4 regions of the Paenibacillus sp. FSL M8-0228 genome follow, and region 1 is predicted to be linked to each of the others. Evidence: riboswitches for the same ligand, from Rfam matches in the RefSeq annotation. Region 1 holds a riboswitch; each other region holds the start of a gene.
The links. A riboswitch is a leader RNA that binds a small molecule or an ion and turns the genes downstream of it on or off. The one in region 1 is predicted to bind cyclic di-AMP.
Positions count from the first base shown of each region.

Region 2: another riboswitch for cyclic di-AMP. It lies ahead of MKY98_RS13835 (3D domain-containing protein); the one in region 1 lies ahead of MKY98_RS20940 (TrkH family potassium uptake protein).
Region 3: another riboswitch for cyclic di-AMP. It lies ahead of MKY98_RS00540 (C40 family peptidase); the one in region 1 lies ahead of MKY98_RS20940 (TrkH family potassium uptake protein).
Region 4: another riboswitch for cyclic di-AMP. It lies ahead of MKY98_RS06805 (hypothetical protein); the one in region 1 lies ahead of MKY98_RS20940 (TrkH family potassium uptake protein).

Region 1 is NZ_JBBOXA010000001.1:4,633,259-4,640,984, reverse strand. Features, by position in the region: gene uvrC (excinuclease ABC subunit UvrC) at 1-1,985, shown strand, start outside; gene MKY98_RS20945 (CPBP family intramembrane glutamic endopeptidase) at 1,954-3,684, opposite strand; cyclic di-AMP (ydaO/yuaA leader) riboswitch at 3,946-4,099, shown strand; gene MKY98_RS20940 (TrkH family potassium uptake protein) at 4,513-5,853, shown strand; gene MKY98_RS20935 (potassium channel family protein) at 5,872-6,549, shown strand; gene MKY98_RS20930 (LysR family transcriptional regulator) at 6,555-7,460, opposite strand; gene MKY98_RS20925 (succinate dehydrogenase cytochrome b558 subunit) at 7,687-7,726, shown strand, end outside.
Region 2 is NZ_JBBOXA010000001.1:3,136,323-3,144,048, forward strand. Features, by position in the region: gene MKY98_RS13805 (DUF4247 domain-containing protein) at 1-520, opposite strand, end outside; gene MKY98_RS13810 (DUF4178 domain-containing protein) at 534-1,040, opposite strand; gene MKY98_RS13815 (DUF350 domain-containing protein) at 1,065-1,472, opposite strand; gene MKY98_RS13820 (PspA/IM30 family protein) at 1,604-2,272, opposite strand; gene MKY98_RS13825 (NADH:flavin oxidoreductase/NADH oxidase) at 2,361-3,383, opposite strand; gene MKY98_RS13830 (polysaccharide deacetylase family protein) at 3,689-4,495, shown strand; gene MKY98_RS13835 (3D domain-containing protein) at 4,689-5,357, opposite strand; cyclic di-AMP (ydaO/yuaA leader) riboswitch at 5,364-5,532, opposite strand; gene MKY98_RS13840 (amino acid ABC transporter ATP-binding protein) at 5,763-6,485, opposite strand; gene MKY98_RS13845 (ABC transporter substrate-binding protein/permease) at 6,472-7,726, opposite strand, start outside.
Region 3 is NZ_JBBOXA010000001.1:131,502-139,227, reverse strand. Features, by position in the region: gene MKY98_RS00550 (M1 family metallopeptidase) at 66-2,078, shown strand; gene MKY98_RS00545 (hypothetical protein) at 2,090-2,917, shown strand; cyclic di-AMP (ydaO/yuaA leader) riboswitch at 3,194-3,331, shown strand; gene MKY98_RS00540 (C40 family peptidase) at 3,337-3,837, shown strand; gene MKY98_RS00535 (GNAT family N-acetyltransferase) at 4,140-4,646, shown strand; gene MKY98_RS00530 (4a-hydroxytetrahydrobiopterin dehydratase) at 4,725-5,024, opposite strand; gene MKY98_RS00525 (hypothetical protein) at 5,142-5,435, opposite strand; gene motA (flagellar motor stator protein MotA) at 5,623-6,417, shown strand; gene MKY98_RS00515 (flagellar motor protein MotB) at 6,410-7,237, shown strand; gene rluF (23S rRNA pseudouridine(2604) synthase RluF) at 7,372-7,726, opposite strand, start outside.
Region 4 is NZ_JBBOXA010000001.1:1,482,768-1,490,493, reverse strand. Features, by position in the region: gene kdpB (potassium-transporting ATPase subunit KdpB) at 1-1,058, opposite strand, end outside; gene kdpA (potassium-transporting ATPase subunit KdpA) at 1,096-2,772, opposite strand; gene MKY98_RS27040 (potassium-transporting ATPase subunit F) at 2,922-2,999, opposite strand; gene MKY98_RS06805 (hypothetical protein) at 3,183-3,578, opposite strand; cyclic di-AMP (ydaO/yuaA leader) riboswitch at 3,694-3,866, opposite strand; gene MKY98_RS06800 (glutathione peroxidase) at 4,333-4,818, shown strand; tRNA gene MKY98_RS06795 (tRNA-Leu) at 4,963-5,045, opposite strand; gene MKY98_RS06790 (hypothetical protein) at 5,388-5,609, shown strand; gene MKY98_RS06785 (helix-turn-helix domain-containing protein) at 5,735-6,118, opposite strand; gene MKY98_RS06780 (helix-turn-helix domain-containing protein) at 6,212-6,586, opposite strand; gene MKY98_RS06775 (MarR family winged helix-turn-helix transcriptional regulator) at 6,772-7,227, opposite strand; tRNA gene MKY98_RS06770 (tRNA-Leu) at 7,391-7,473, opposite strand; tRNA gene MKY98_RS06765 (tRNA-Lys) at 7,489-7,564, opposite strand; tRNA gene MKY98_RS06760 (tRNA-Glu) at 7,651-7,722, opposite strand.

The DNA of each region.
Region 1 (7,726 bases):
TGAAGAATAGCGAAGGCACCATTATTTATGTCGGCAAGGCAAAAGTGTTGAAAAACCGGGTCCGTTCCTATTTTACAGGTAGCCATAACGGCAAGACGCAGCGACTGGTTTCCGATATTCGTGATTTTGAATATATCGTTACAGGCAGTAATATGGAGGCACTCATTTTGGAGTGCAACCTCATTAAAAAGTACCAGCCACGCTATAACGTGCTATTGAAGGATGATAAAACCTTTCCGTATTTGAAAATTACGAACGAGGCACACCCCAAGCTGGAGGTGACCCGTCGCGTTCTGAAAGATAAAGCAAAATATTTTGGACCGTACCCCAATTCCTACGCGGCACATCAGACGAAGAAGTTGCTGGACCGTATGTATCCGTTACGCAAGTGTGGTGTGATGCCCAAGGAAGTGTGTCTGTATTATCACATGCATCAATGTTTGGGGCCTTGTGTGAAAGAGGTCGAAAAGGAAACGTATGACCAGATTGGTCAGGAAATTGGTTCCTTTTTGAGCGGGGGACATGAGGAAATTAAAAAGGATCTTCAGCGTAAAATGCAGGAGGCCGCAGAGGAATTGTACTTTGAGCGGGCCAAGGAGTTGCGAGATCAGATTATCAGCATCGACGCGATGATGGAAAAGCAGAAAATCACCACATCGGATGCGAAAGATCGAGATGTATTCGGTTTTTCAGTAGATAAGGGCTGGATGTGTGTACAGATCCTATATGTCCGCAAAGGTAAAATGATCGAGCGCCATATGTCGACTTTTCCTTTCTACGGTGAGGCTTACAGTGATTTTATGTCCTATGTGACGCAATATTATAGTGACAACCCAGCAGTGCCGCAGGAAATATTGCTGCCGGATTCTCCTAAGCTGATGCAGGCGAAACAGGTCAATGTCGATCAACCGGTTGCGGCAGAAACTGCACTCTACAGTGCACCTACAGCCGATGTTACCGGACAGACAGATGAGAATGCGATACAAACGGAGACAGAGCATTCTGCTGACTCACTGCTGGTGGCTGAAGAACGGGCAACTTATGCAGCGGCAACGAATCAAGATCAAGCTGGTGACCAAGATGCCGAGATAAAGGAAATAGAAACTCAACTATCCGGTGGACTGGAGGACCCGAGTACGGCGGCTCTCGCTCTGGCTGAATGGTTGGATGTAAAGGTACTTGTACCGCAGCGTGGACTGAAAAAGCAAATGACAGGCATGGCGACGGAAAATGCACGTGTAGCTTTGGATGAGAAGTTTAAGCTGATCGAGCGGGATGAGGAACGAACATCCAAAGCTGCAAGCAATCTCGGACGTGCCATTGGGCTGGATAGCTTGCACCGGGTGGAGGCATTTGATAACTCCAACATCCAGGGTTCCGATCCAGTCTCAGCCATGATCGTGTTTATTGATGGCAAGCCTGCCAAGAAGGAGTATCGAAAATATAAAATCCGTTCTGTGCAGGGACCCGATGATTATGAAACAATGCGTGAGGTTATCCGGCGTCGATATGAACGTGTGCTTAAGGAAAATTTGGAACGTCCCGACTTGATCGTTGTCGATGGTGGACGTGGACAAATTAAGGCGGCGACCGATGTATTGCAAAATGAGCTGGGTTTGTTCATTCCTGTATGTGGTTTGGTGAAGGATGCCAAACATAGAACATCCCAACTATTGGTGGGAGAATCCTCTGAGGCCGTGACACTTGCACGTAATAGCGAAGAATTTTACCTGCTGCAACGGATTCAGGACGAGGTTCACCGTTTCGCCATCACGTTCCACCGCGAGCAACGCGGCAAATCTATGGTAACTTCCCGGCTGGACTCTATTCCAGGCATTGGCGAGAAACGGCGTAAGTTACTGCTTAAGCATTTTGGATCGCTCAAAAAAATAAGAGAGGCCAGTGTCGAAGACTTCCGGCCTCTCTCTATTGGGGATAAGCTTGCGCGTCAGATTATAGCTGCCCTTCGGGAGGAGGAGTCGTAGAATGCGACTCCTCTTTTTGTATAGGTTCAAACATCATTCGATTTGGCTTTTTAGGACTAAACCAATAAATGATGTAACCCACAATGGCTGGAAGTAAGATCCAGAATAGGCCCGCGCTCACGTTCACAGTATCTCCCAGACTCATCACACTAAGTCCCATTAGAATGCTGTCAAAAATAACGTGGCTGAACATGGCGGCAATAAAGCCGTAACGCAGGAACACAAAACTGAACAGCAAACCAAGAAAAGTCAGCTCAATAGGTCTGGAAATCACTGGATAGATCGGATAAAGTGTATGTCCCAGTGCCCAAATCAGCGTGGTGATCAGACAAGCAACAAAAGTATTTTTCACTATTTTTTTGACCATCGGAATACCAAACAGACGGTAGACAGTCTCTTCACCAATACCTGCCATCCAGGCCATAATCGGCAGTAGCCATGGATAAGCCATATTGTAAGGGGATTGCGTGGCATCTGTGGTGGAGAATGTATTAAATGTGCGCTCCAGTATAAAGAATAAAATGGATTGTACCCCGAGCAAAATAAAGGCCCACAAGTAGCCAACATACATACTGCGAAGCACATACAGCCCGTAGCCCGGCTCTTTCGCACGTGGCCATGCATTCAGTCCAACCTGACGCATAAGTCCGTCACCGCCGACCAAGGAGAAGTAGAGCGCTACAGCCATGACGAAGGTAACACCAATCTGGAAAACCATAAGAAATAGAAGCATGCCCTTACCGCCTGCTTCTGCTTGCAATAAAGGCAGCATGTTCATGGTCCCAGCTATACTAGCAATAAAGTATATAACGGATAGAACAATGCCGCGTACAAATGAAGTATGTCGTCGGGTGAGTGACGCATACACAATGGCAAGTACACCCAGCACAAAGCTAAATAGGGCATAACCCGCATAGGTCATCCAATTCGCCCAAAATGTTTGCTTTTCGATATAATCGGTATAGGATGACGGGGCCGAAAAGCTTTGAGTGAAGGAGCGAACATCACCGTCTTCAAAAGTAAAAGCCAGTGTAAGTACCGAGGCGCCAATTTTTTTATCGTCTACGGTATACTTTAATCCGCCTTCTTGTTCAGTGGTCGCGAGCTTCAAGTCCGACGGCTTAAAGCCAAAGCGCTTCACCCATACAGCGGCCGCCTGCTCCTTGGCTTCAAGCGTCATGCCGTCCTCAGCCACACGTACAAGCCTGTTACGTGCTTGTTCATCCGTAGAAATATCAGCCTGCGTGTAATTGGTGCTGGAGGTGATCCGTTTAAAACTAACGACCTTCCCAGTGGATAAATCTACATGAATTTGCAGCTTGCTCTTCGCTGAGGATTCAGGCAGATCGACCCGAAAGGTTTCGTAAGGGTAATTTTTCTTCCATGTACGGTCGTACTGTTGAAGCAGTTTTTCTCTAGATAAATAACCGTACAAATCTGTTTCGGCCTGATAGGTCACCAGAGGCTCCTCTGGCTGTGATTCAGTATATCCCAGCTCGGAGCGGGCGAAGTCCAATGCGTGTATGACCGCTTCTTGTTTGCTGATGACCTTTGCATTCATTACTGATTCTGGACTCGGATTGCTAAGCGAGGGAATAAGCAATTGAAAGATAAAAAAGCAAATCAGGCCAATCCCGCCCAGCAAGCCTAATTTTTTGAAGTTGGCCGTGAGCACGACCGGTTTCCCGATAGGATTCATGAGTTTCCTCCTTAATCTGTAAATAAGAACATCCATTAAAGATATCATACTGCACAGGTTCCCGCCAACAGACCAGCGATATTCATGAAAATAGAGTGAAAGCACTTTAAAGTTCCAATAAAATAAGATAAGCTGCGATTAAACGATGCCCATTCGCAAAATAAAGCCAATTTCACGTTTTTTCGACGAAATCGGTTTTGTGATCTGGATATAGAAGGATTATAATCTTGAGGCAATGCCTATAAAATACATAGGTAATGATATACAGTTGAGCCGAATTTCTATGGGAAAACGGGGGAACCATGTTACTGGGGTGAATTTTACAGCCGATCACTGGTGGATCGGAAGTGTAAATAGGGCATACTGTGCTGCCCGAATCCATCAGCTAACCTCGTAGGCTATGAGCAGGAACCAAGTCAGGCACTCGGTTTTCCGGTGTCTTTTTTTGTGCGTATAAAAGTGTTTGGATTGGTTAGATAGACCGCTGCGGGTGCAGATTATTCTTCCGATTGCTGTTATCCCCGGATTTTTTGATTGTATACCCCCTTTAATGGTTAAAATCCGGAGATAAAGGCAAACGCTTCGCTTCTTCAGAACAATTCTGCCCCCTTCGCTACTGCCCGCCAATAGCACAGGGGGCCGAGTAGTGCTTGACATGCATTCTTCCTGTATTCAGGGAATGCTAATTATAGTTAACTAAGGTTTGGAAAAATCAAAAAATTCAGGGGCAACGACGATCGGAAGATCAAATGGAACGCGTAGCGAGCTTACACCGTATTAAATCACTGTTTTTATAGTTTTAAGGATTAGGAGAGAAGTGATGAATAGATGAATCCCAATGCAAGCTGGCTCCGGCTTTCTCCACCGCAGATATTCGTTGCGGGCTTTGCCATTATCATTCTAATAGGTAGTTTATTGTTAATGCTGCCGATCTCCAATACAACAGGAAAGCCACTTGCGTTTATAGACGCTTTGTTTACTGCCGCTTCCGCGACCTGTGTTACAGGGCTTGTCGTAAAGGATACGGGGACCTTTTTTACAACCTTTGGTCAAGTTGTTATCGTGGCGCTCATTCAGATCGGCGGCCTAGGCTTTATGACCATGGCTACCTTGATTGCACTGGTGTTCAAGCGTCGGATTTCCCTGCGGGAGCGTCTCATTTTGCAGGAAGCGATGAATCAGACTTCTGTAGAGGGAATTGTCGGGTTAATCCGTAAGGTATTACTGTACTCACTGGTTATTGAAGGCGTATGCGCTACGATATTCTCGGTTCGCTGGTCCTTTGATATGCCCGTAGGCAGGGCGATTTATTTTGGAATCTGGCATGCCATCTCCATGTTTAACAATGCTGGTTTTGATTTATTCGGTGAATTTCGCAGCTTGACAGGTTATGTATATGATCCGATTGTTAATTTTACAGCCATGTTTTTGATTATTTCAGGCGGCATTGGTTTTGTAGTGATGTCAGACCTGGCAGAATATCGCAAGCGCAAGAGACTGTCCTTGCATACCAAGGTGGTACTCAGCATGACGGGCGCTATGATTGTAGTCGGCACGCTCGTGATTTTTGTATTTGAGTTTACGAATCCGAAGACTCTCGGCTCGCTTGATTGGGGTGGTAAGCTATTGGGATCTTTATTCCAGTCCGTTACTCCCCGTACCGCAGGTGCCAATACCTTGGACATTGCAGGCTTGCGGCAGGCTACGCAGTTTTTTATCATCATACTCATGTTTATCGGGGCTTCTCCTGGCTCTACTGGAGGCGGGATTAAGACCACAACATTCGCCCTGCTCATTGGAGCGGTGATTTCGATGCTGCGGGGGCGGGAAGATATTGTACTGTTCAAGTACCGACTTGCGCAGGGACGAATTTACAAGGCTTTGACCATTACACTGCTGGGGTTGCTGTTCGTGATCGGGGTGACGATGATTTTGTCGGCAACCGAAGATCATCATTTTCTGATGATCTTGTTCGAGACGGTATCTGCGTTTGGTACGGTGGGGCTGTCGATGGGGCTTACACCTGATTTGACAGTCATAGGCAAGCTGGTGATTACCCTGACGATGTTTGCAGGTAGACTGGGGCCACTCACGCTAGCTTATGCACTGGGGCCGAAAAAGGGTAAAGAATTATATCGTCATCCGGAAGGTAAAATGATTATAGGATAAGGGAGTTTTCGAGTAGATATGAAGACGCAGCAGTTTGTAGTTATTGGCTTGGGGCGGTTTGGCTCAAGCCTGGCTTTGCAATTGGTGGATATGGGGTGCGAGGTGCTAGGCATTGACCGGAATGAGGATGTTGTGGACAGTATGAGTGAGATGTTGACACATACTGTCGTGGCGGACGCTACCGATGAAGACTCGTTGCGATCACTGGGCATCCGTAATTTCGATTGTGGCATTGTTGCTATTGGTGATGACATTCAGGTAAGCATCCTCACCGCCATTTTGCTGAAGGAGCTGGGTGTGAAAAAAGTCGTAGCCAAAGCCATATCTGTGCTGCACGGGCGTGCGTTAGAAAAGCTCGGTGTGGACCGGATTATTTATCCAGAACGGGATATGGGTATCCGGGTGGCTCACCAGCTAGTCACGCCTAATTTGCTCGATTATTTGGAGTTGTCTAAGGAATATAGTATTGTGGAACTCAATGTACCTGCATGTCTGAATGGCAAAACGCTAGCAGAGCTAAATGCCCGTACCCGCTTTGGTTGTAGCGTCGTGGCGCTTCATACGGCGAATGGTATCCTGATCGCACCGACGGCTATGGATCGATTAAAAGCCGACGATATTATGGTCATCATCGGCTCGAATGATAATATCGGCCGCTTTGAGGATGAGGTTGTTAATGTTAATGAAGAGGGCTAAACCCTTTACACCATACGGTAGCCTGCAAACGACGCACGTGTCTCGCTAATCCAGCGTCGTGCTGTCGGACCGAGATCGGTCGTCTCCGAGTAAATGAGGGAGGTCGTTCGGCGTGTCTCCTTCAAATCGGGCAAGTACAGTGCAGTGAGTCCATTATCCCGTAATAGTTCGCTGCGCAAATAGGATTTGGGTAGCAAGGCAGAAGCCTTACAGGTTGGAAGCAGGCGTACAATTGCCTCGAAGGAGTCGATTTCCATGCGGATATCCGGCATGATGCCGCTGCGCTGGAACAAGTCATCCGTCAGACTGCGATACCAGGTTCCTTTGGAGAAAATAATCATCGGCAGTCCTTGCAGATCTTTCATCGAGGCCGTTCCTGTCTTGACGGTTAATTCATGTCCAATGGAAACAACGAGCTCCAAATGATCATCAAATAGCGGAATGCAACGCAGTCCGACTTCATGAATGGCAGATCCGACAATACCGGCGTCTGCTTTTTTGTCACGTACAAAGGCGACGATTTCATGGGTTTTACCGGTGAGCAGCTTCAGCTCGGTTTGAGGATGCTTGCTCATAAAAGCTTCGACAAGGGTAGGCAGCGTTGTCTGGAGTGTCGTGAGACTTGCGCCGAGTGTAAGCATACTCTGGGCTTCATTTTTGTGCTGGGAGAGCTTTTGTAAGAAGCGAAGCTGTCGTTGCCGTTGCTCTAGTGCGAATGTATAAACAAATCGGCCAGTGGACGTAATTTCGAGCCGTTTGCCCCGACGATCAAAGAGATTCACACCCAGCTCGTCCTCCAGCTTGGCAATTTTGCGGGACAGGGCGGGTTGGGACAGATTCAGCAGTTTGGAGGCTTTATTCAGGCTGGACTGCTCGACAATGACGGCAAAAGCGTTCAAATCCTCAAACAAATCATCCACTTCCTCTCTATATGCAAAAAAGACATAATAATTAATACGTATATTGCAATTCCATTATAAGCCGAAAAGGAGTAACATGAAAGCGACACAAGATGTTCACACTTTTGTTTTTCCTAATAAGGGACACCTTGTTGGACATTTCCTGTCGGGAACTGTCATTTTATATGTTATATTACTATTGAAAACGCTATTATTGGGAGAAGGGAGCATGACCTAGATGAGAGGATTTTATTCCAGAAAGCTGCATTCGCTTCTTG
Region 2 (7,726 bases), 1.5 Mb from region 1:
TCGGCGGAATCGCCTTTTTCTCCTGCACTGTAGGAGCACGATATTGGCCCTGAGAAGGTCGGTATACATCTCTGCTGGAGTAGCCCCGATAGGAGCCTGAACCACGTAAGGAATCAAACAGAGCATCCAGCACAGTTGCGGTTAAGTATCCTTTTAAAAAGCTTGAACTGTAATTTTGTTCTACATACTTTTTACTGTCAATTTCAATGAGTGTATCTTCCTTCTTAGCTGGATCTTGCTGCAAATGGTACCACTCATCGCTATATACCAGAAACATCCGCTCATTGCTCTGCGGTGACATTTGTTCCGGTGTACGCTGTTCTTTCAATTCCTCCGCTACTTCCGGGACTGTCTTGCCAGCTGCCCGGTATACATACGAGGTTGAATTTCCGCTGCCACTAACCGATTCCAGCGGATACGTATCCTTTACACTTGGCGCGCCGCAACCGCTTAACACGGATACGAACAAGCTCAGCGCCACAAAGACCTTTAATGCATACTGCCAGGTGCGTTTGCTCATGTGTAACCCTCTCCTAGCTTGCCCGAATAACCTTGACGTCTCCGGTAATCACTTCTTCTCCTTCATAAAGCATAAAGCGACCGTCCTGCCACTCTACCCGCAACAAATGGTAATTATCAGACTGGTACTGCCAAACATGCTGCTCTCCACCCTGTCGGAAAGGAGCACGGCCCATGACGGTAACTTGCCCAGAATATTGCTCCTCCAAATGATACGTTGTATCATCCAGCTCTAAAATGGTCGGCACTTCCTCAGGGTTGTCAAGTCTGCCGTCGATGGCCTGATATAGTCCGAATTGCAGTGTTTCCCGTTCCTCTATATGAAGATAACTGATTTGATTACCATCCTGAAGTGTCAAAACAACGGCATTCCGGGCACGATTATGTACACGACCTACCACTTCATAGGTGACAAGCGAAACTTCACAGATATCACCTGGATTTAAGTGAAGCATGCTTTTCTCTGCTTTTGGCGGCTCCGGCTTAGCAAATAGATTTGAAATTCGTTTCCAAACACCCATGGTTATATTCCTGCCTTTCTTAGCCTAGAAGCATGCTGTAATGATCAAGGCGCCAACCAGATGCAGCGCTCCTGAAAACAGGCCGAAACCAATTTTACCTTCCTGTGTACCTTTATCCAGATCAAACTGGGCCCAGTACCGCAACAGCAGACGTACAATAACTTCCAAAACAAGCAGGATGACAAAAGCGATCACAGAATACACAAGCGCTTCGAGCAAATTATTAGCTGTAGCGATAGAGCCTGACAAAATATAGCCTTGTGCAACCAGCTTCATAATCATTCGTACCGTTACGGCCATATTTCCAGCTTTCACTTCGGCAAAATCCTTATACTTCGTGAATAAAGAGTCGACATACATTAATGCGAAGATCAAAATAGCTCCCGCACCAGTCCATACAAGCATTGCTTTCATCGTTTCTAAAAAATGCATTTCATACCATCCTCCACATCTTCTTGACCTTCATATAATGTTTTACGCCTGCGGGCAGGGAAAAGCGAAGGAGAAAACGTTTCTCCTTCGCTTCCTGAGCAATCAAACTTGGCGGCACTGCTTAAATGTTCTTATTTATTTTCGTATTGCTTCAACAAAGCGGCAAGCTCATCGTCCACGGCGCTTTTCTTATCCAGCTCTTTGAACTCCTCATCCAACGATTTTTCCTTAGAAGACATTTCGTTGCTCGCTTCGGCACGTGCTTCTGCTTGCAGCATTTTTTCCTCCATACGCTTCAATCCGGCAGTTGCCGTATCAGAGCTAAAACCGTTCATAGCTTTGTTAATTTCAGTTTGCGCTTTAGCTGCGTTATAACGGGCAACCAGTGTCTCGCGCTTGTTTTTCATTTCTGTCAGCTGTCTGCGCATTTCATCCAGCTTGCCACGCAGGTTATCGGCCGAAGCTTTGTTCTGTTCGTAACCAGCTTTGAACTCGTTCATTTTTTGTTCAGCAGATTTCTTTTCTTCCAGCGCGCGACGGGCCAGATCTACATTTTGTGCTTTTGCAGCGGTATGTGCCTGTTCTTCGCGTTTCTTTACCAAAGCAGCCTGTTCTTCGTATTGCTGTTTGAATCTCTTTTCAATAGCAATTTGAGCGGCTACCGCTTTCTCTGCATCTTCCAGGTCCTCTTGCATATCACGAATGTATTGGTCCGTCATTTTAACTGGATCTTCTGCCTTGTCAATAATGGCGTTAATGTTGGACATCGTAAGATCTCTTAATCGTTTGAAAATAGACATGTGAAGTTCCTCCTAGAGTTGAATGCTTAAATTTTAAGCTCTGTACACATGTTTACGCAAGCTTTGCAAAGAGGGTTTCAAAAATTATCTAAAAGCCGCGCAAGTAAGGCTCTGGGATGTCGGCCTGTACTTTTAGCTCCCGCGATGCATGCAACGCCCAATAGGGATCACGCAGCATGGCGCGGCCTATTGCTACCAGATCAGCTTCTTTTTGCTGAACAACCCGACGGGCGTCTTCATAATCATCCAGTAATCCAACAGCAATTACAGGTACATTCAGCTTTTCACGGACGGTATGAGCTAAATCCACCTGATAGCCAGCACGCGCAGACGGCCCTCCGCCAGAACCAATTGGACCCTCGCCACCAGAAGAGATATGGAAAATGTCCACACCTGCATCACGATATCGTTCCCCTACACCTGTTATGTATTCCACATTATATCCATCTTCGACGTATTCTTTGGCAGATATCCGCATAAGCACAGGCATATCAGCAGGAAGAACCTCTTTAACAGCATGTATGACCTCAACACCGAACAGTGACAGATCCTGGCCATATTCATCTTCTCTCGTATTTGTTAAAGGCGAATGAAATTGATGGATCAGATAGCCGTGAGCGCCATGTATCTCAACCGTATCAAAACCGGCTTCCACCGCGCGGCGCGCGCCTTCTTTGTATGCCTGAACCAGTTCCCTGACTTCTGCTGTCTTTAAGGCGTGCGGCTTTTTAAGGCGTTCGCTAAAAGGAATCGAAGAAGGACCCACAGGTTGCTCAGCATCTTCGGCCTTGCGTCCAGCGTGGCCTAGTTGAATGCCAATTTTGGCACCATACTTGTGAACTTCCTCTACAATCTTACGATATGCAGGAATATGTTCGTCACTCCAAATACCTAAATCACGATCCGTAATACGTCCATCAGGATGAACCGCTGTCATTTCCACAATAATAAGACCAGCACCTCCTACTGCTCGGCTCACATAATGGACATGATGCCAATCCGTCGGATTTCCATCCTCGGCCTCCACACTAAATTGGCACATCGGGGGCATAACAATCCGATTTTTTAAAGAAAGCCCCTTTAATTGATAAGGAGTAAACAAGTCGGTCACTTTTATCCTTCCTTCCTTCAATTCCATGTCTGTATAATTATGAATTGCAACCCCATTATACACCAGCTGTCACGGGATACCGAATCCGTTGTAAGGCTAAAACTTGCGAAAATGCTCTTGTTTTCGGTCATGTTTAAGAGAATATGTACGTTTAGCTCCATCATCTTCATTGATAATCATTTCATCGCGAACTTCTTTCCAGACGTTTATGAGCCTAACTTGGTAACCAGCATATTTTTAATAGGACAGGTACATAATAGTCGAGAGCACCACTAGGTACCACTGCACGAAAAGGGGGGATACATATGCCGTACAGGGGAGTGTTGCCATGCTTGGCACTGTTACTAGCATTTTCAAGTTTACCCGTTCACGCGGATGCGCCTCCCAAGATCGGAACGCCCCATCCCAAGGAAGCAGCTGTTGCTTCTTCTGTACATCTGAGTACAGATCGAGCTACTCCTACATTAGCAATGTTGCGTAAAAAACATGCGGACATTTTTAAAATGTGCGGCCCACACACCCGCCAAATTGCCTTAACCTTTGATGATGTGCCCGATTCTAGGTATACGCCGCAGGTTTTGGACGTATTACACGCCAACGGCATCAAAGCCACCTTTTTCATCGTCGGTCACCGTGCGGAAAAGCATCCGGGGATTATACGTCGTATTATCCGTGAAGGCCATGCTATAGGAAATCATTCCTATACTCATCCGGATTTTAGGAAGGCTACACCAGAACGCTTTCGCAACCAGATTACAAAAACAGAACGTATTTTACAAGCCAGCGCAGGTTTTCGCCCCAAGTTGATTCGTCCACCCTACGGTGAAATTACAGAGCCTCAAATAAAGTGGGCACGTCGTCATGGCTACATGATTGTCAACTGGAATGTAGACTCTCTCGACTGGAAGGGACTAAGTAAAACACAAATTCAGCGAAATGTGATTCCAGCTACAGGGCCTGGCTCTATTATTTTAATGCACGCTGGTGGAGGTCAAAGTTCCAACTTGCAAGGCACTATCCAAGCTTTGCCGGGTCTAATTCACTCTCTAAAAGCTAAGGGCTACAAATTTGTGACAGTCCCCCGGCTACTCCACACATCGGAACGAAAATAACAGTATGTTTATAATTGAGGTCCAAGCTAAAGCAACGTAAAAAGGCTGTCTTACCAGCAGAAGTATTCTGCTCGTCAAGACAGCCTTTTTACGGATAGGACCTGATAAGAGTCCGACCTAGATATATACGGATATAGGCGTTATGTTTACATAATATATATTATGTTTAATTAAACTGTATATACGTACAATGCTATTTATCAATAACGTACAGCTTCACATTTTGAAATCCAAAGTCGTTCACAAATGATTTGTTGCCTGGAATAAAGATATCAATCCGCTTTCCTGTAATGGCGCTGCCCTGATCGCGAGCGACAGCTACAAAAGAATGATCCGGCAAACCTGGATGGGAGTAGCCTGTAACCAGTACTTTCGTGCCCATCGGAATGACGTTAGGATCTACCGCAATTGTACCTAGTTTAAGCGGATTGCCGTAGTAGTCCACTGCGCCCCATTTACCATTCTCATCGGCTGCGGCAGAATACGCTGAAGCCTTAACGTCAACTATTTTGCTATAGTTGAATGTTTTACCCCAAGCTTCAATCGTTGGCGCCTCATTCGCTGCTGCTTTCTCCGTAAGAAGCTGCGGCTTCGATTCCGAAGCTGCCTTTACACTTTTTTCGCCAGGCACCTTAATTTGCAGACCTGCATATATATTGCTGGAGGCAATGTTTGGGTTAGCCTTTGTTAGCTCGTCTACCGATACTCCATAACGCTGAGCAAGCAAAAAGAAGGTATCGCCCTCTTTGGCAGTGTGAAGCGAGGCAGCATCCGCTATTCCAGCTGTCTGTGCCAACCCTGCAATAGCTGCGGCAAGCACCGCAATTTTCATCGTTTTACCAATATGTTTTAAATGTTTCAAAGATATGTACCTCCTCTTTTATGCCTGCGAAGTTAGCTGTCGGATTCGGACTCAGGAGAAGCCCTATGCTCGTGCAATTCACCCCTAGGCATATTCCTCATCGTCTTATGACGTATCGGAATGGCTGCCGTTGTTACGTCCCCCGCACTTCCCATAGTTTGGGCCAGCATTTCAGCGCTTGTCTAACCGCATGCTGTCCCGGTAAGTTTTGGCTTACTGCATAATATCACAATTTTGTAACCTTATCCGCATGAAAATGTTGGGAACCCTGAACATCATACTACACTCGTTACAATTTTGTCATCAAGAAATCTATATTTGTTACGAAAGTATGGGGAAATGGTGACAAAAAAAGAAAAGCCCTCCGTCAACGGAGAGCTCTTTTATGATTAGATCAGTACTTTCTTACAATACTTTGGCAAGAAAATCACGAGTGCGATCATGGCTTGGAGTGCCAAATACCTGGTCTGGTGCACCCTGCTCCACAATTTGACCGTTATCCATAAAGATAATTCGATCGCCTACCTCGCGGGCAAAGCCCATTTCATGCGTTACAATTACCATTGTCATACCGCCTTCGGCGAGCTTCTTCATTACATCCAGAACCTCTCCAACCATTTCAGGGTCCAATGCAGAAGTCGGCTCATCGAACAGCATTACGTGCGGCTGCATGGCCAAAGCACGCGCAATCGCAATACGTTGCTTCTGACCGCCGGATAGCTGGTTCGGATAGGTATTCTTCTTATCCTCGAGCCCCACGGTACGCAGGAGTTCTAATGCAATTTTTTCCGCTTCCTTACCTGACTGTTTTCTAACCTGCGTCGGTGCAAGCGTCAGGTTCTGCAACACTGTTTTGTGTGGGAACAGATTAAAATGCTGGAACACCATCCCCATTTTTTCCCGGGTTACATTAATATTATGACCACGAGCTGTAATCGGCTCGCCCTCAAATAAAATCTCCCCATCCGTCGGCTGTTCTAACAGATTCATACAACGCAAAAACGTACTCTTCCCCGAACCGCTGGGACCGATGATAACGACAACTTCTCCTTTGGCGATATCTATATCAATGCCTTTTAAAATCTCATTCTTGCCGAACGATTTACGCAATTGTTTAACGGTGATCACTGGCTCTCAACTTCCTTTCCCATAAACCAAGCAGCTTAGACAAGCTGAATGTCATTACAAAATAAATAGCGGCTGCGATTACGAACGGACTTAATCCTTCATAGGTGATATTCTTAATGACTTGGGCTTGGTACATAATATCCACCATCCCAATGGTCGAAATAATAGATGATTCTTTAATGATTGTAATAAACTCATTACCAATAGCAGGTAGTATAGATTTAAATGCTTGCGGTAAAATGACGTGACGCATTGCTTTGCTTCGCCCCATCCCGAGCGAACGGGCTGCTTCCATCTGTCCACGGTCTACAGCCTGAATACCCGCACGGAAAATTTCAGCCAAATATGCCGAGCTATTCAGAGACAATGTGATCACACCCGACTGGAGTGGGGTAAAATTGATACCCAGCGTCAAAGCAATTCCGTAGTGAATGATCATGAGCTGTACCAGCATAGGTGTACCGCGCAGGATCTCGACATATGTGGTACCTAACCACTCAATGATACGTATACCACTCATTCGCAGCAAGGATATGATCAGACCAATAATGAATCCAAACAATACTCCGAGTGCAGACAACAACAGAGTGTAGCCAATACCCGTAGCGTAAAGACTACGGTATTTCATAAATATATCTACAATGCTATTCGAAGAAACCTGTCTGTCGGCAGACAGTGCACTCGCTTCTGTAGAAAACTTCTCAATCGCCCCCTCCGCTTTCAGGCGAGCCAACGTTTTATTTACAGAGGCAAGCAATTCAGTATTTCCTTTACGGATACCTACGGCAGTTTCTGCACCTTCATCTTCAGGTACTGCCTTGGCAAGTGTCACGGTACCGTCTAGTGTGTATCCTTTAGCCACGGTATCTTCGATTACAACTGCGTTGATACGCTTGGTCCGAAGCTGGAGTACCAGATCGGATATTTTATCCAATGAGGTAACCGAAGCATTAGGCACTTTTTGTGCAATTTCTTCCTGAATACTCCCTTTCTGTGCACCGAGCTTCTCTCCTTTCAGAGTAGCCATCGTTGAATATTTGTCCTTATCCTCCGGGCGTACCATAATGACTTGTTTGGAGTGATAGTACACATCCGAAAAATCAATGCTCTTTCTGCGCTCATCCGTCGGTGTCATACCGGACAGTACCAAGTCTACACGACCACTTTGCAGAGCAGGCAGCAAGGAATCAAAGCTCATGTCCTCTGGGACCATCTCTGCGTTCAGATCCTTGGCGATTTCC
Region 3 (7,726 bases), 4.5 Mb from region 1:
TAATAATCTCCTGAAAGCAAACATATACATGCTGTAGATGCTTGTCAACGGGAGGTATCCATTGTATGACCCCAGCACGCACTAAAATCGTTTTATTGTCTACACTAGCCCTCGGTCTCCTCGCAGGGACGTTATGGTTTGCCTGGCAGCCCCAATCGCAATCCGACCCGCAGTCCATAGGCCAACCACTATACGGCTCCCTGTCTGAGTCTGCGCTTGCCCCAAATGTGGGCAAGCCTCTAGGGGCAAACATCCTGCCTGACCTGCCCAAGAACCCTCCACAACCCGCTACAGAAATCCTCAGCAAACGGGTGGTAGAGTACCACATTGATGTATCTCTGGAAAAGGGACAGGTTTTGCGAGGCACTGAGACACTGACCTGGAAACATCCGGGCAAGAAAACCGTGAATGATCTGTATCTTCATCTATACCCGAACGCCTTCTCTTCCATGGAAACCACCTTTATGAAGGAATCCGGTGGAAAGCTGCGCGGAGACACCATGCCCAAAGACGGCTTTGGCTCTATGACGCTGACTGAACTAAAAACAGAAGACGGTTTATCCCTCATGCATCGCATCCAATATGTGCAGCCAGATGACGGTAACGCAGGCGACCGTTCGCTCATGAAGGTGCGTCTACCCAAGCCAGTACGAGGTGGCGAAGAAATCACATTATATATGAAGTTTGAGGTAAAACTGCCTGCCATCTTTGCTCGTATGGGTGGGACAGATGATTTTGTAATGGCAGGACAGTGGTTCCCGAAGCTCAGTGTCTACGAGACTGCAGGGCAGCGTGGACGCGCCGAGGAGGGCTGGAACCTCCACCAGTATCATGGTAACTCCGAGTTTTATGCCGATTTTGGAATTTACAGCGTACGGATTCGGGTGCCTGAAACTCATATCGTAGCAGCGACCGGATTTCCCACCCGTGGTGCCGTCCGACAGAACGGACAAAAAATATATCAATTTTATGCCGATGATGTACACGATTTTGCCTGGTCCGCTTCACCCAACTTTGTAGCCGTAGAAGAACCCTTTTCTTCTGCTGAAGTCCCTGGTGTCAAAATCAAGCTCTACCTTGACCCATCGCACAAGGAGCTCAAAGGACGCTATATGAGCGCAGCGAAGGCCGCTCTTTTGTACTACAGCAAATGGTACGGGCCTTATCCATATTCCACCCTGTCCATCGTGGTTCCACCTAAATCAGGCAATGGAGCTGGCGGCATGGAGTATCCGACACTCATCACGGCCGCTGCTGCGGGTAATCTCAATCCTGGCTATAGTCTGGAACGGACATTAGTTCATGAGATTGGACATCAATATTTCTATGGAATGGTAGCCAATAATGAATTTGAGGAGCCGTGGCTGGATGAAGGCTTCACCTCCTATGCAGAGGAGCGACTTATGGAGCAAGAATATGGGCTTACCCCCAACTTGCCATTACAATCGGGACAGGTATCCTCCCCACAGCCGCTAAACCGTGAGTCATGGAAGTACGGCTCGGCTGCTGAGTACGCGCAAAATGCCTACTCTCGAGGCAAGCTGGTACTACGGGGCATTGAACGTCAGGTGGGTATGAAAAAAATGGATCGCATTATGCGGACCTACGTCCAGACGTACCGATTTAAGCATCCGTCCTCACAGGATTTTCAACGTATCGTGGAGAGAGTCACCGGACGCTCATGGAGCCACTATTTTGAACAGTATGTATATGACGGCCAGATGGCGGACTTTTCAGTGGATCACATCACAAACCACAAGCTGGAGAATGGATATGAAGCAGTCGTGACGGTCAGCAAAAAAGGGGCGGATTATCCCAAGATCCCTGTCCAATTTACCTTCAAGGATGGAACCACGAAATTCAAGGCTTGGGACGGTGCGGGCAAAAGCACAACTTTTCGGATCAAAAGTACTTCTCCCGTTTCCTATGTAACCCTTGATCCCCTATATACCATTGCACTGGAGAACAAGCATATTAACAATACCCTAAAAGCCGAATTGGACGAAAAGCAACAAACCCGTTGGAGTATAAGTGTAACCAAGCTGTTGGAGACACTGCTTGGAAGTCTGTCATGGTGAGGTGTCTATAGATGCGGACTGTTATAAAAGAGGGCTGGGCGCTGGTGCGCATACGATTCTATATCGTTATCATTTTATTTCTGTATCGACTACTGTGGGGGGTGTTTCTCTATCGACTGGTGCAGTCTGCCGTTATCCCGCTATTGCTCCGTTATCCTGATCAGGGTCAAAACGAGCTGGGACAGACCTTGTTTTGGATGGAGAGCCAGATTGCTCTGATGGACAGCCGGGAAGTACATGTGTATTTGTGGATACTACTAGGGGCGACTGTACTACGCATACTAATCACTCCCTTCATTAGAGCCGGAATATATCAAAGCCTGCATACCGATGCGACTGAGCCGCAAAGCCTGTCCTTTTTCAAAGGTATGAAACGCCATGGCATGTCGTCGCTGTTGTATTACATCATCGAGTTGGGACTGCTGCTGATTCCCGCCTTTTGGGTAGTACCGAGACTCTACCCTATTGTAGCAGGTACGCTTCAATCTCCCTCTTACCTGCTGCACTTGTTGCCCTATGCCATGGGATGGATGGCATACGGATGGTTCATTCGGCAGTGCATCCTGTATATGCAACTAGGCACTGTCGGTGGTCACGCCATACTATCGTCCCTGCTCGCCTTCTTTCGCCAGCTTCTCCCAGCTGTCGGTATATCCCTTTTGCTCGGTGCTTGTGTGCTGCTGGTCTTCGGTCTATTTGGCACCGTGGCGATGATTTGGACTGGCATGCTCGCGCTCATTCTCCAACAATCGTATCATTTTGTTACTAGTCTGGTCAGGCTGTGGCATATCAGTTCGCAGTACAGACTATGGCATACCGATATCTCCAGTAGAAGCTAAGCCCTTCCTTTATGTTAATCACTTCATTTCCGTCTGTCGAAAAAACTTTATGCATAACCGCGCAAACGGCACATAACTGAATACTGTTAACAAGATCTGTTCCTGGGACATTAGGAGCAGATTTTTTTTGTAACTTTTTGCAATGAAACATTTGCCAAAGCCAGCCGACTTTGTTACAATAATCGCAGTGAACTGATAGTAACAACTTTGTAATCTTTATTGTAACCTTTATCTCAAAAATATCGTTATTGTGAATACTGCTCTCCAAGGTGCACATCTTAAGTAAAGCCTAATTCCTGGCACCTAGGAAGCGGGGGAACCAGTTTGGGTGAATTGATCTCGCAACAGAGTGGTCATAGGGGAACCTTCTACCGAATCCTTAAGCTAACCTCGCAGGCATTGGAAGGGGTATATTTTTTTTGAAGAAGAAGCTAACGATCGCAGCTATGAGTCTTGCCATTGCCTTTACATCTTTTACATTCGGTGGCGGCAGTGCATTTGCAGACTCCAAGATGGACCAGGTCATCCAAGATGCCAAAGGAACGAACTACAGAAGCGGAGGCACTACACTCGAGGGATTCGATTGCTCCGGCTTCACAATGTATGTATTCAACAAACTGGGAATTAAACTTCCGCATCAATCTGGATCACAATTCAAAATGGGATCTTCTGTATCCCGCGATGAAATGAGGCCTGGGGACCTGGTGTTCTTCAACACCACAGGAAGAGGCATTTCCCATGTAGGTATCTTCGTAGGTGAAGGGAAATTTGCCCACTCCTCGACTTCACGTGGTGTAGTAGTTAGCTCACTGAACGAAAATTATTACGCTAACCGCTATGTCGGTGCAAAAAGAATTATGAGCACAGACGCTTACCATTCTGTAGCTTCAGATATTCCTGATGACGACAACGTAGAATAACTAACGCACAGCAAGCTAACTCTAGCCGCAATTTGATTCTGCCGGAATCGAATTGCGGCTTTTTATGTCCACAACATCAGCAATGATTATCTTTACTGACGAACTGACACCTCAAAAGGTTTCAATTTTAGCGAACATCGTCGGTTTTACCGTCACCGCTGGGGGAGCATATGAGCAGTAATTCCTTCTTATTGAATGTATACCCGTCTTGGGTATAAAATAAACACGCTTGCCATTCCCCTGCAACTTGTCTACAATCTGTTGTTAATGATTGAAGCACCTGTAAAAGGAGGATGGAACACATGCCGGCCTCAATATCCAACTATCGGATCGTACCCATGGACGAGCATCAAGCGGCTGCAATCTGTGAGTGGCGCTATGATCCACCTTATAACATATACGGTTGGCTCCCCTGGGAACAAATGAAGGCGCTTGAGGTCGAATTTGGAAGTCCCACGCTTCGCCAAGAGCAATATGTTGCCGTACTGGATGAAGAGAACAAGCTGATGGGATTTGCTCAATATTTTCCTATGATCGGTGTGACCCGGCTAGGTCTTGGCATGCATCCTGAAAGATGCGGACATGGCAAAGGCTCTGATTTTGTCCGTGCCATTGCAGAGGAAGCCCAACGACGCAACCCGAAGAATGAAATTGATCTAGAGGTGCTTACTTGGAATGGGCGCGCTATCCGGGCCTACAAGGCGGCTGGATTTGAGCTTACAGATACCTATGAACGCCAGACCCCCGACGGCAAGAAACCATTTTATTGTATGGTATATCGTCCCGAGCACCCAACCCAGATTCTATGATAAAAGCGCCTTCGGCATACAACCACGATGTTGTATAGCGAAGGCGCTTTTATCATCATACGACAGATCATTACAAGCTCAATGACTGCTACGCATTTTTTCAAAAGCTTCATTATATTGTTGGGCTTCCTTAATATCCACGGCCATAATACCGCCATCGTCCCAAGAGGTCAAACGCAGAGTCACGGTCTTGTAATCAATCGTAATAAATGGATGATGATTGAATGCTTCAGATATAGCGGCAACTTCATCCACGAATGCAATCCCTTTCATAAAACTGGAAAAATTATATTTCCGAACGATCCAACGTCCTTCCTCCAGCTCCCAGCCCTCCAGTTTCTCCAGATGTGCTTCAATCTCTTCTTGTGTAAAAGGCATGTTACGAACTCCTCCCCGTTTATACGGAAGCCTTTCGACCGCTTAAATACGGCCAAAACTACGATATATTGGTGTACATATTACCACGGCCCCGTTGATAAATCCATAAGACGGACCTCAAATCAAAGGGACTGACGTCAGCTCCTCGTCCCCAATCAGTACATAGATACGATGCTGCTCCGGCTCATAGATCACAACGCCACTCCCTACAGTGATTGTGGGCTCTGTACCCAGTGCATAAAATAAGTCTTCTGCCAAAGCTTCATTGACTTCCTGACGTCCCGCCGGGTCCAGCCTGTCCCAATCTTCTGCTTCCATCTCAAAAAATTCATAGCTATCTGGGATGCGCCCCACAGCCTCTGTCAAATCGTTCAAAATTTGTTCATACTCACGTCCATGCTTTACTCCCATGCCATTTCCTCCAATGGTTCCGCCATTCAATACATAATCACCTTATTATACCGGAAATTCGCACTTAACAAAAAAGAGAGTTTTGTCGATAAATACTATAATCCGTCTTGTAATGACGCGCTTGGGGCAAGGACGACCCCGGCGGCATGAAAGGATTCAAAATCTATTCTCATGGATGAGGTGTATCATGCAAATTTCAACCATTATTGGACTTGTGCTCGGGATTTTGTCACTGGTCGTCGGGATGATCTTAAAAGGCGCTCCGGTCGTCAATCTGGTCAATAATCCCGCTGCTTACATGATTATTTTCGTCGGAACGGCAGCGAGTATATTTATGGCCTTCCCGATGGCAGAAATCAAACGGATTCCGAAGCTGTTCAAGGTTATTTTCACCGAACAAAAACTGTTAGACCGCAAAGAGCTCATCGGTACGTTTACCGAGTGGGCATCCATTACCCGTCGTGAAGGTCTGCTCGCCTTGGAATCCAAGGTAGAGGAAATCGACGATCCCTTTATGCGTGGCGGCATGCGAATGATTATTGACGGCAATGATCAGGAATTCGTACGGGACGTTCTAATGGAGGATATCAATGCCACCGAGGATCGACATCGCTCTGGCGCGCTGATCTTCTCCCAAGCCGGTATGTACGCTCCAACGCTCGGGGTACTCGGTGCGGTTGTAGGTCTGATCGCCGCTCTGGCCGACCTTAGTGACATGGAAAAGCTCTCTCATGCCATTGCAGCAGCCTTCATTGCGACGTTGCTCGGTATTTTTACAGGTTATGTCCTGTGGCATCCGATGTCCAACAAGCTGAAACGGTTATCCAAAAAAGAAGTCGAGCTTAAATTAATGATGGTCGAAGGTCTGCTTTCCATTCAATCGGGGATATCGACGATCGCCATCAGTCAGAAACTGACGATCTTCCTGACTCCGACCGAACGGGCTACGATGACCCAGAAGGATGGCGATTCCAGTGAGTAAAAAGAGACATGAACCGCATGAAGAGCATGCTGACGAAAGCTGGCTGTTGCCATATTCCGACTTAATGACCCTTCTGTTGGCTCTTTTCATTGTCTTATTCGGTATGAGCTCGCTCGACGCCAAAAAATTTGAAACTATGGCTCAATCCCTGAGTGCAGCTTTTAATGGCGGCACTGGCGTGCTGGATCACTCAGCCGCGAATCCGTCGTCACAATCCATGGATATGGGCAAAAATAAAGAACAAGTGTCACAACCCGTAAAATCGAAAGCTACTTCTACCTCTGAACTGCAAAAACAGCTGGCCCAACGGGAAGAAGAAGATTTAAAAAAGCTTAAAAAACAGATGGATCAATACATTCAAAATAACGGCCTGACCCCGTTGCTGAATACCAAGCTAAACCAATCGCAACTAATGATCACCATTAGTGATAATGCCTTGTTTTCATCCGGGCAGGCCGAAGTAAAGCCGGAAGCAAGAAAGCTGGCCAAGTCCATTTCTAGTATGCTCCAGCAGTTCCCTGGCTATGATGTTATCGTATCGGGTCACACGGATAATGTACCGATCTCCAACAGCCAGTTCCCGTCCAATTTTGATTTGAGCGCCAAGCGCTCTCTGAATTTCTTGCGTATCTTGTTGCTCAATCCAGATCTCGACCCAACCAAGTTTGTATCCATCGGTTATGGCCAGTATCGTCCATTGGCAAGCAATCAAGATGGTCAAGGACGCTCTAAAAACCGTCGTGTTGAAATATCTGTTCTCCGCAAATATCAGAACGGGACACAAGTCATCAGTCCTACCTCAAGCTCGAGTGAAGGTTGATTATGCATATGTTATATGAACAAAGGCACCGCCGCATTTTTATGCAGCTGGTGCCTCTTTGTTTAGTGCTTCCTGTACTTTGCCCTTTCAGATACGACGATCATACGCTCTAGGCTATACGAGCCCCTCTGGCATTAGCTAAGCGTATAATCGAGCATCTGACCAAGCTCCAGCTTCTCAGCCTCTGTCAGATCACGCCAGGCACCTTTCTGAAGGGACCCCAACCGAATATTCATGATTCGCAGCCTTTGCAGTTTTTTAACTTCATAACCGAAGGCTGCACACATACGCCGGATCTGACGATTTTTCCCTTCAGTCAGGATAATACGGAATACATACTCAGATACACGCGTCACCTCACAAGGTAGCGTCCGCTGACCGAGTATTTTCACCCCGCTAGACATGCCCTGCACAAAAGACGGTACGACAGGGCGGTCCACTGTTACAATATATTCTTTCTCATGCTTGCCTTCTGCCCGTAGAATCTTA
Region 4 (7,726 bases), 3.2 Mb from region 1:
CGCATCAACTCGAGAACCGAGCGACCCTCTGGCGTCTCATCCTTCATAGAGCTAGTCGCTGCCCACTTCACTAGCTCTGCCTTCTCCACGCCCTCTACAGGCACGAATTCACTCGCCATCCGGTTCCCGAAGGTGATTGTACCTGTTTTATCCAGAATCATCGTGTTGATATCCCCAGAAGCTTCTACCGCCTTGCCTGACATGGCTAGCACATTAAACTGGGTGACCCGGTCCATACCGGCAATCCCGATGGCTGACAACAGTCCTCCAATCGTGGTTGGAATCAGACAGACTAGCAACGAAATCAGCACAGGAACAGGCAAATCAATGTTAAAATGACGGGCAATCGGCGCTAGCGTAACCACCACAATTAGAAAAATAATCGTCAAGCTAATCAGCAAAGTGTTCAGCGCAATCTCATTCGGCGTTTTTTGCCGCTGAGCGCCTTCCACGAGCGAAATCATTTTATCAATAAATGTCTCGCCCGGCTCTGTCGTAATCCGCACCTTAATCCGGTCACTAACCACTCGCGTTCCGCCGGTTACCGAGCAAAAATCACCACCCGATTCCTTGATGACCGGAGCCGATTCTCCCGTAATTGCAGATTCATCCACCGAAGCCAAACCTTCAATGACCTCACCATCGCTTGGAATCATTTCACCCTGGGAGACAATAACTACGTCCCCCTTACGCAACTCGGTTGAGCTAACCACCTGAATGTCATTTCCGACGAGCTTGTTAGCTTGCGTGTCCTGCTTGGATTTTTTTAAAGAGGCAGCTTGTGCCTTACCCCGCCCCTCCGCGAGCGCTTCGGCAAAGTTGGCAAAAAGCAACGTAAACAACAGAATAACAAACACGGCCAGGTTAAAGCCTATTTCCTTGTCAGTTCCAAAATAACCGGGAAACAGTAACATTAGCAGCACGACCAATGTACCGATCTCCACGACGAACATGACAGGATTTTTCATCATCATCATCGGATTTAATTTTATAAAGCTATCCTTGATCGCATGCTTCAAGATGCTTCTGTCCAGCATGTGTTTGCGTTGTTCCTTCATGGTCAAACACCCCGTTCATCCATTCTCATTTTCTTCTTCACATGGTCAAAAATTCAGCAACAGGTCCCAATACGATGACAGGTAAAAAGGTCAACGCACCAATCAGCAGCACGACCCCGATCAGAATGGCTCCAAATAACTTGTTGTCCGTGCGCAGTGTCCCCGTCGTCACCGGAGTCGGCGCTTTGGCATTCAACGAAGCCGCCACAGCCAACAATGCAATCATAGATACATATCGCCCGAAGAACATAACCATCCCCGTTGTTACATTCCAGAATACGTTGTTATCTGAAAGACCTTCAAACCCCGAACCATTATTTGCGGCAGATGACGCATATTCATAGAGCACCTGAGTCAACCCGTGATAGCCAGGGTTAGTGACCGCATCATATCCCCAATGACTCATAAACGCGAGCGCAGTTGGGGCGAGAATGAGAAACGGATGTACCAAAATGGCAATGGCGATCAGCTTCATTTCCTTGCCTTCAATTTTCCTTCCCATAAATTCCGGAGTTCTCCCGACCATCAGTCCGCATATAAACACACCCAGAATCGCATACATCAGCATATTCATCAGCCCGACACCCTTGCCGCCAAAAATGACGTTTAGCATCATTTCTCCCAAAGCAGCCATGCCACCTAGCGGGGTTAGTGTATCATGCATATTATTGACCGAACCTGTCGTTGCCGCTGTTGTGACCGCAGTGAATAAAGCCGATTGTCCAATACCGAAACGAACCTCTTTCCCTTCCATGCTTCCCTGAGAAGCATCCACACCCAGTGTCTGGATTAACGGATTACCTGTCTTCTCAGACACATACGTAATGGATAGAAAAATTAGAAACAATACCATCATGGAGCTAAAAATAATCCAGCCCTGCTTACGATTACGGGCAAACAATCCAAAGGTATACGGCAACGAAGCCGGCATTACCCACATTGCCAAAATTTCCAGCACGTTCGTCCAAGGACTTGGATTTTCAAAAGGATGCGCAGAGTTAGCTCCCGCATAACCGCCCCCGTTCGTCCCCAAATGCTTGATGGACTCCAGAGAAGCAATGGGTCCCATAGAAATTTGCTGTTGTGTTCCGCTCAGCGTCGTAAGATCCGCCGTAGGCTGTAGCGTCTGTGGTATCTTCAATCCCACCAGCACCAGCGTAAGCACAAAGGCCAGTGGCAGGAAAATCCTTATAATAGCTTTAATAAAATCTTGAAAGAAATTGCCCATCCCTTCACCGCGCCGCGTCAATCCTCTCATAAAAGCCGCAGCAACCGAAAAACCGGAAGCAGCCGAAGTGAACATCATCATCGTGACGAACGCCATCTGTGTCAGATACGTAAGCCCGCTTTCTCCGCTATAATGTTGGAGATTCGTATTCGTCATAAAGCTGATTACCGTATTAAAAGCTAGTGATGCTTCCATATTACTGTTTCCAGCCGGATTACCGGGAAGCATTCCCTGTAAACGCAACAGCAAGTAGCTGATTGCCACAAGCACGACGTTCGTAGCAATGAAACTCATAACATACGTAGTCCAACGCATGCTCTCCACTTTCTTCAAGCCTACTACCTTATAAATCAGCTTTTCTGTTCTGCCAAAAATCCGATCCGTTCGATTCGGTTCATTCGAGAATACATGATACATATATGTACCCATTGGCTTTACCAAGAGCAGCAATATAACGATCACAATTCCAATTTGAAGCAGCTCCATCCTCTATTCCTCCTTCAAAATGCTCCTGCGTTTGGAACAACAGACCCGATTAGACCATCTATGAAGTGCACACGTTTGCGAAAACCTGCTACCAATGATGCTTTAATGCTCAGATCTGTTGTTCCCGCCCGCTCTATCCCTACAAGTGACTAGAACTTTTCAGGGTTCAGGAGTGCGTAGATTAAATACATAAACACAATAGCCGTAAGCCCGAGTATAACGATCATCCTCTTCGTCCTCCTTTAGAGGTCTGCGCATCACACCAGCGTACAAACAGCAGTATCACTCCATAACTCACAGCCATGACGAGCAGCATGTATATATCCATCATGTTTATACCCTCCGTATCGATCCTCAGATCGCCATTCTTATTCCATCATAAAATCATAAAACAACTATGTCATAAGTGCTTATCCGTTCAGCAGAAAACCCACCTCTCCGTTCAATGTGTAGATCACATGGTCCGCTCCCAATCCCCGATAAATTCCTTGTGGATTACAGCCGTGTGTAATAACATAGATCGATTCCGATGTTAGTGGTCGACATATTTGCAGGAAACGGCAAGTCAGATTCAAGCTGTTCTCGAACAAATACACACTACCAATTTCTTTTTTTGGAAAATTCCATTTTCCCGCTTGCATGGTATTGATGCGGACAATGTGCTCCACACCCATTTTTTTGAGCTGTCGTTCCTCCTGGGCGCTATTCGTGAGAACTGCAAACGCCAATTTTTTGAAAATAAGCAATTTCACAAAACTTCTGCCCGCTTCATTCGGTGCAGTGACAATAATTAACCGACCTTCCATCAGTAGCTCCTCTCCCGGTATAAAAAGACAACAAAAAGAAGCCGAAGGAAAAAGGCTTTCCTCCGGCTTCTGACATATCCATGATAAAATAAACCATGGCTGCACACGGCGGTTTGTTGCCTCTCCCTGTACGCTTACGAGGTTAGCTGTCGGATTCGGACGTGAGAGTCGCCCTATTTCTGGCACTTGACCGGAAAATTCACCCCATGAGACACACGGCTTCCGAAGCCGTACAGTCTCGATTGGTTCCCCCGCTTTTGCAACTGCAAAATTCAGCGCTATAGACATTTCGTTGTTGCTTCATTCAAGTTAATTTGAAATTACGTCTTGAATCATACACCCGCGCATGGAAGACTGTAAAGCTCAACTGCAGGGTTATAAATCGGGCTTTAGAGCATAGAAGATTAATAATAACGCTTACAATGCAACTATGCTTCTCACATCTCCTTTAATCTCTGTTTTTCATCCCTTTTTGAAAATGACAAGCATGTCAATATTGGCGTAGGGTAAAGCGTTATTGGCCTTTTTTTGTAAAAAGAGAAGAAAATACGCTATATGTACCAGCTAAACACCGATTTAACCCGCTTTTATAAGAAGAAACAACTTAATTCGCTCCATTTGCGGTGCGATTTACTGTTTTGAGCAAAATACGATTTTACAGCGCCTGAAGGCTTTATACAGCTTTTCCAGGCTTGCAACCCTTCTTTAAATTGTCTAAAATTTAATTGCTGAATATTGAATGAGGAGAGATGCTATGACCGTTTATGAATATGATGCGCAAACCCTGCAAGGGAAACAAATTCCGTTATCCACATTTGAAGGGAACGTTCTGCTTATCGTGAACACTGCCAGCAAATGTGGGTTAACCCCCCAATACAAAGCGCTACAAGAGCTATATGACCAGTATCATGAACAGGGGCTCGAAATTTTGGGATTTCCCAGCAACCAGTTTGCCAAACAAGAGCCAGGTTCCAGTGAGGAGATCTCCGAGTTTTGCCAGATCAATTATGGTGTCACCTTTCCGATGTTCGCCAAGACAGATGTCAATGGCGATCAAGCACACCCCTTATTTCGCTACCTGACCCAAACAGCTCCGGGGGTATTAGGGTCCAAAGCGATCAAATGGAATTTTACTAAATTCTTAATTACAAGAGAAGGTAACGTGTTTAAGCGCTATGCACCGCAAACCACTCCAGATAAACTGGCGGGAGATATAGAGAAGCTTTTGCAGCAAAACTGACATTCTTCATTATCACAGTTAATAAACGACCTGTTGCAACCGTGGCTTCCGTGGCTAAAGAATATAACGAAAATGCTTAACAAAAAAAGCACCCTTTCACGTAAACCGTGTCAGGATGCTTTTTTAACTAGGTCTTGCATATAATGCGGTCGAGAGGACTCGAACCTCCACGGGCGTACGCCCACTACCCCCTCAAGATAGCGTGTCTGCCATTCCACCACGACCGCAAATCATAATGTATTGAGGCAACAGATTTATTATACTCTCTCATCAACTATTTGTAAACAAAAATATTATAATTATTTTAACTTACATATATGAGCGATAATAATACCGTCCTGCATAAAGATAACCGCTTGCTGAACTATGCATTAATGTTGCCCCCTTACGGATTATCAGAACCACCTAGCACTTAACTAAGTAATTAATTTGACGAAATAACGTATTTACGATTGTAAAAACACGTATAAAAGTGTATCATAGTTTCAGATGGTTAATTCTAACATGTTTACTGATGATTATTATAACACACCAATTATTCCGTAAGAATCCGTAAGGGGCGATTTCTTTTGAACAACAAAATGCCTGTCACCTCCTTCGGGTGGGCCATCAAACAACGGCTTGTCGAACTTCGACTGGATCAGAAAACATTTTGTGAGACACACAATATTCCGCCTTCACGCTTGTCCAATCTGATTCACGGCACCCGCAAAGCACAAAGGTACAGAAAACAAGTTGCTGCAATTCTGAACATCGACGATAACGATTATAAGGAGGCATCGCCACTCTAAATCCAACAAGCATTCCAGTTACATACAGGTCATTCCATATCACCAAGAAACCAAATAAACCCGTAAAGCGAACCCCTCCAGTTCGTTTACGGGTTTTCAACCCAGACAATCTTTAGCCAAAAAAATCATTCCGGCTTTGTTTTATCCTTCTCACTTTTTTGCTTACGATATTTCGCAAATTCAACATATTCTAAAATAAAATTCTGTTCTTCCGTCTCAAGATCTTCTGCCTGGCAATTCAGTGGCCCCATCACTCCAAAAAAATAAGCAGCCTTCTGCTCCTGAAGTACGCCTTCTCCCGGCTTAATCCCTTTCATTAACCAATCGAGCGATACATTAAAAAAGTCCGAAATCTGAATTAAATGAGTGGTACCCGGCGTTGTTTTCCCCCTTCTCCAATCACCGAGATTCCCTGAACTGATTTTAAGCTTTTCACAAAATGCCTTCTTGGTCATTCCCCGATCTTTAATCAAAGCTTCAATCCGTTGATAAATAGTTTGATCTCCCAAAATGTTTCCCCTCCGAAACAGTAACTTTTTCTGAAATAATTTTCATTTTTCAGCCTTACTCATTAGTAATCCCCATTAAATCCTAAGCAACCATTACCCTATAGTAGAATTGCGCTGGTTTTTCTCTTTACGAAAGCGGGTAAATTCAATATACTCAAGTATAAAATTTCTTTCCGCCTCACTAAGCGGTTCCCCCTGGCAATTCAGTTGCCCTGAAGCGTCAAAAAAATAAGGGTCTTGCGACTCCTTTAGCACCTCACCCTGTATATCTCGACCCAGCATAATCCAGTCCAGACTCGCATCAAAAAAAGAAGCGATTTCAATGAGTTTATTCGTGCCCGGCGTCGTTTTTCCTCTTTTCCAATCCCCGAAGTTCCCTGTACTAATGCCTAACTGCTGGCAGAACGCCTTTTTCGTCATTCCCCGTTCCTTGATGAGTTCCTCGATGCGATGGTAAATAGATTGCATAGAAGTTCCTTCCTCCCTAGCAGGCTCTCAAATAACGATATCATGTTCTCTGTTCCCATTTCAAAGATCACGTATGCTAAAATTACCGAATTATGTATGTTGGTTTCCATTATACCACAACACGCAACAAAAACCGCCTGTTTTCCGAAGAAAGGGCGGTCTTTAAGCCAGTCCACTTACGCCAATCACGTAGCAGAGTTGTCGATTTTAAGTAAAATATGCTTCAATTCATTCAAAGTTTCACTCAGATGCAATAAATCTTCTTCTGGCAGATACACCAGTCTTTCTTGAATTTTATTGGAGAAGGTATGAAATACCTGTTCACAAAAAGCATCGCCTTCCTGTGTAATCGCCACATTCACGACTCTGCGATCCGAATCACACGACTGGCGGTCAGCCAACCCATGCTCCACCAGTTTGTCCAGAAGAGGAGTCATGTTCGGACGTGAGACATTGAGCTGTTTGGATAAATCAGATACCGTAGACGAACGTACTTCACGCAGGAGCATTAGCACCTGAAAGTTATTAGGCGACAAGTGTAATGGGAAATCGAGCGGACCGTAGGTGAAAAATTTCTTCTTCACAATCGGAAACAAGCCCAAAATATTTTCTGATATATTTCCTAACAGTTGAGTGTCCATATTTTTCACCGTCACTTCATAAGTTTATACTTATCATTCTATAACATTATGGCGTTATATTATACTATGGAATCATTATTTCATCATAATCATTACTTTATTACATCATTACACAAATAAAAAAAGCCTCTACCGCGAGAGACTTTTCCGTTCATTCCATTGATGCGGTCGAGAGGACTCGAACCTCCACGAGCGTACGCTCACTACCCCCTCAAGATAGCGTGTCTGCCATTCCACCACGACCGCATAACAAAATATAAATGGTGAGCCATGAAGGACTCGAACCTTCGACACCCTGATTAAAAGTCAGGTGCTCTACCAACTGAGCTAATGGCTCATGCTGTTCATCCAAGCTGTCCGCCATTAGACCAGACCTCAGGAATTTCCCTTAAGCATGCAACATGTAGTCTATAAAGACAACAATGACCCGTAGGGGATTCGAACCCCTGTTACCTCCGTGAAAGGGAGGTGTCTTAACCCCTTGACCAACGGGCCTTAT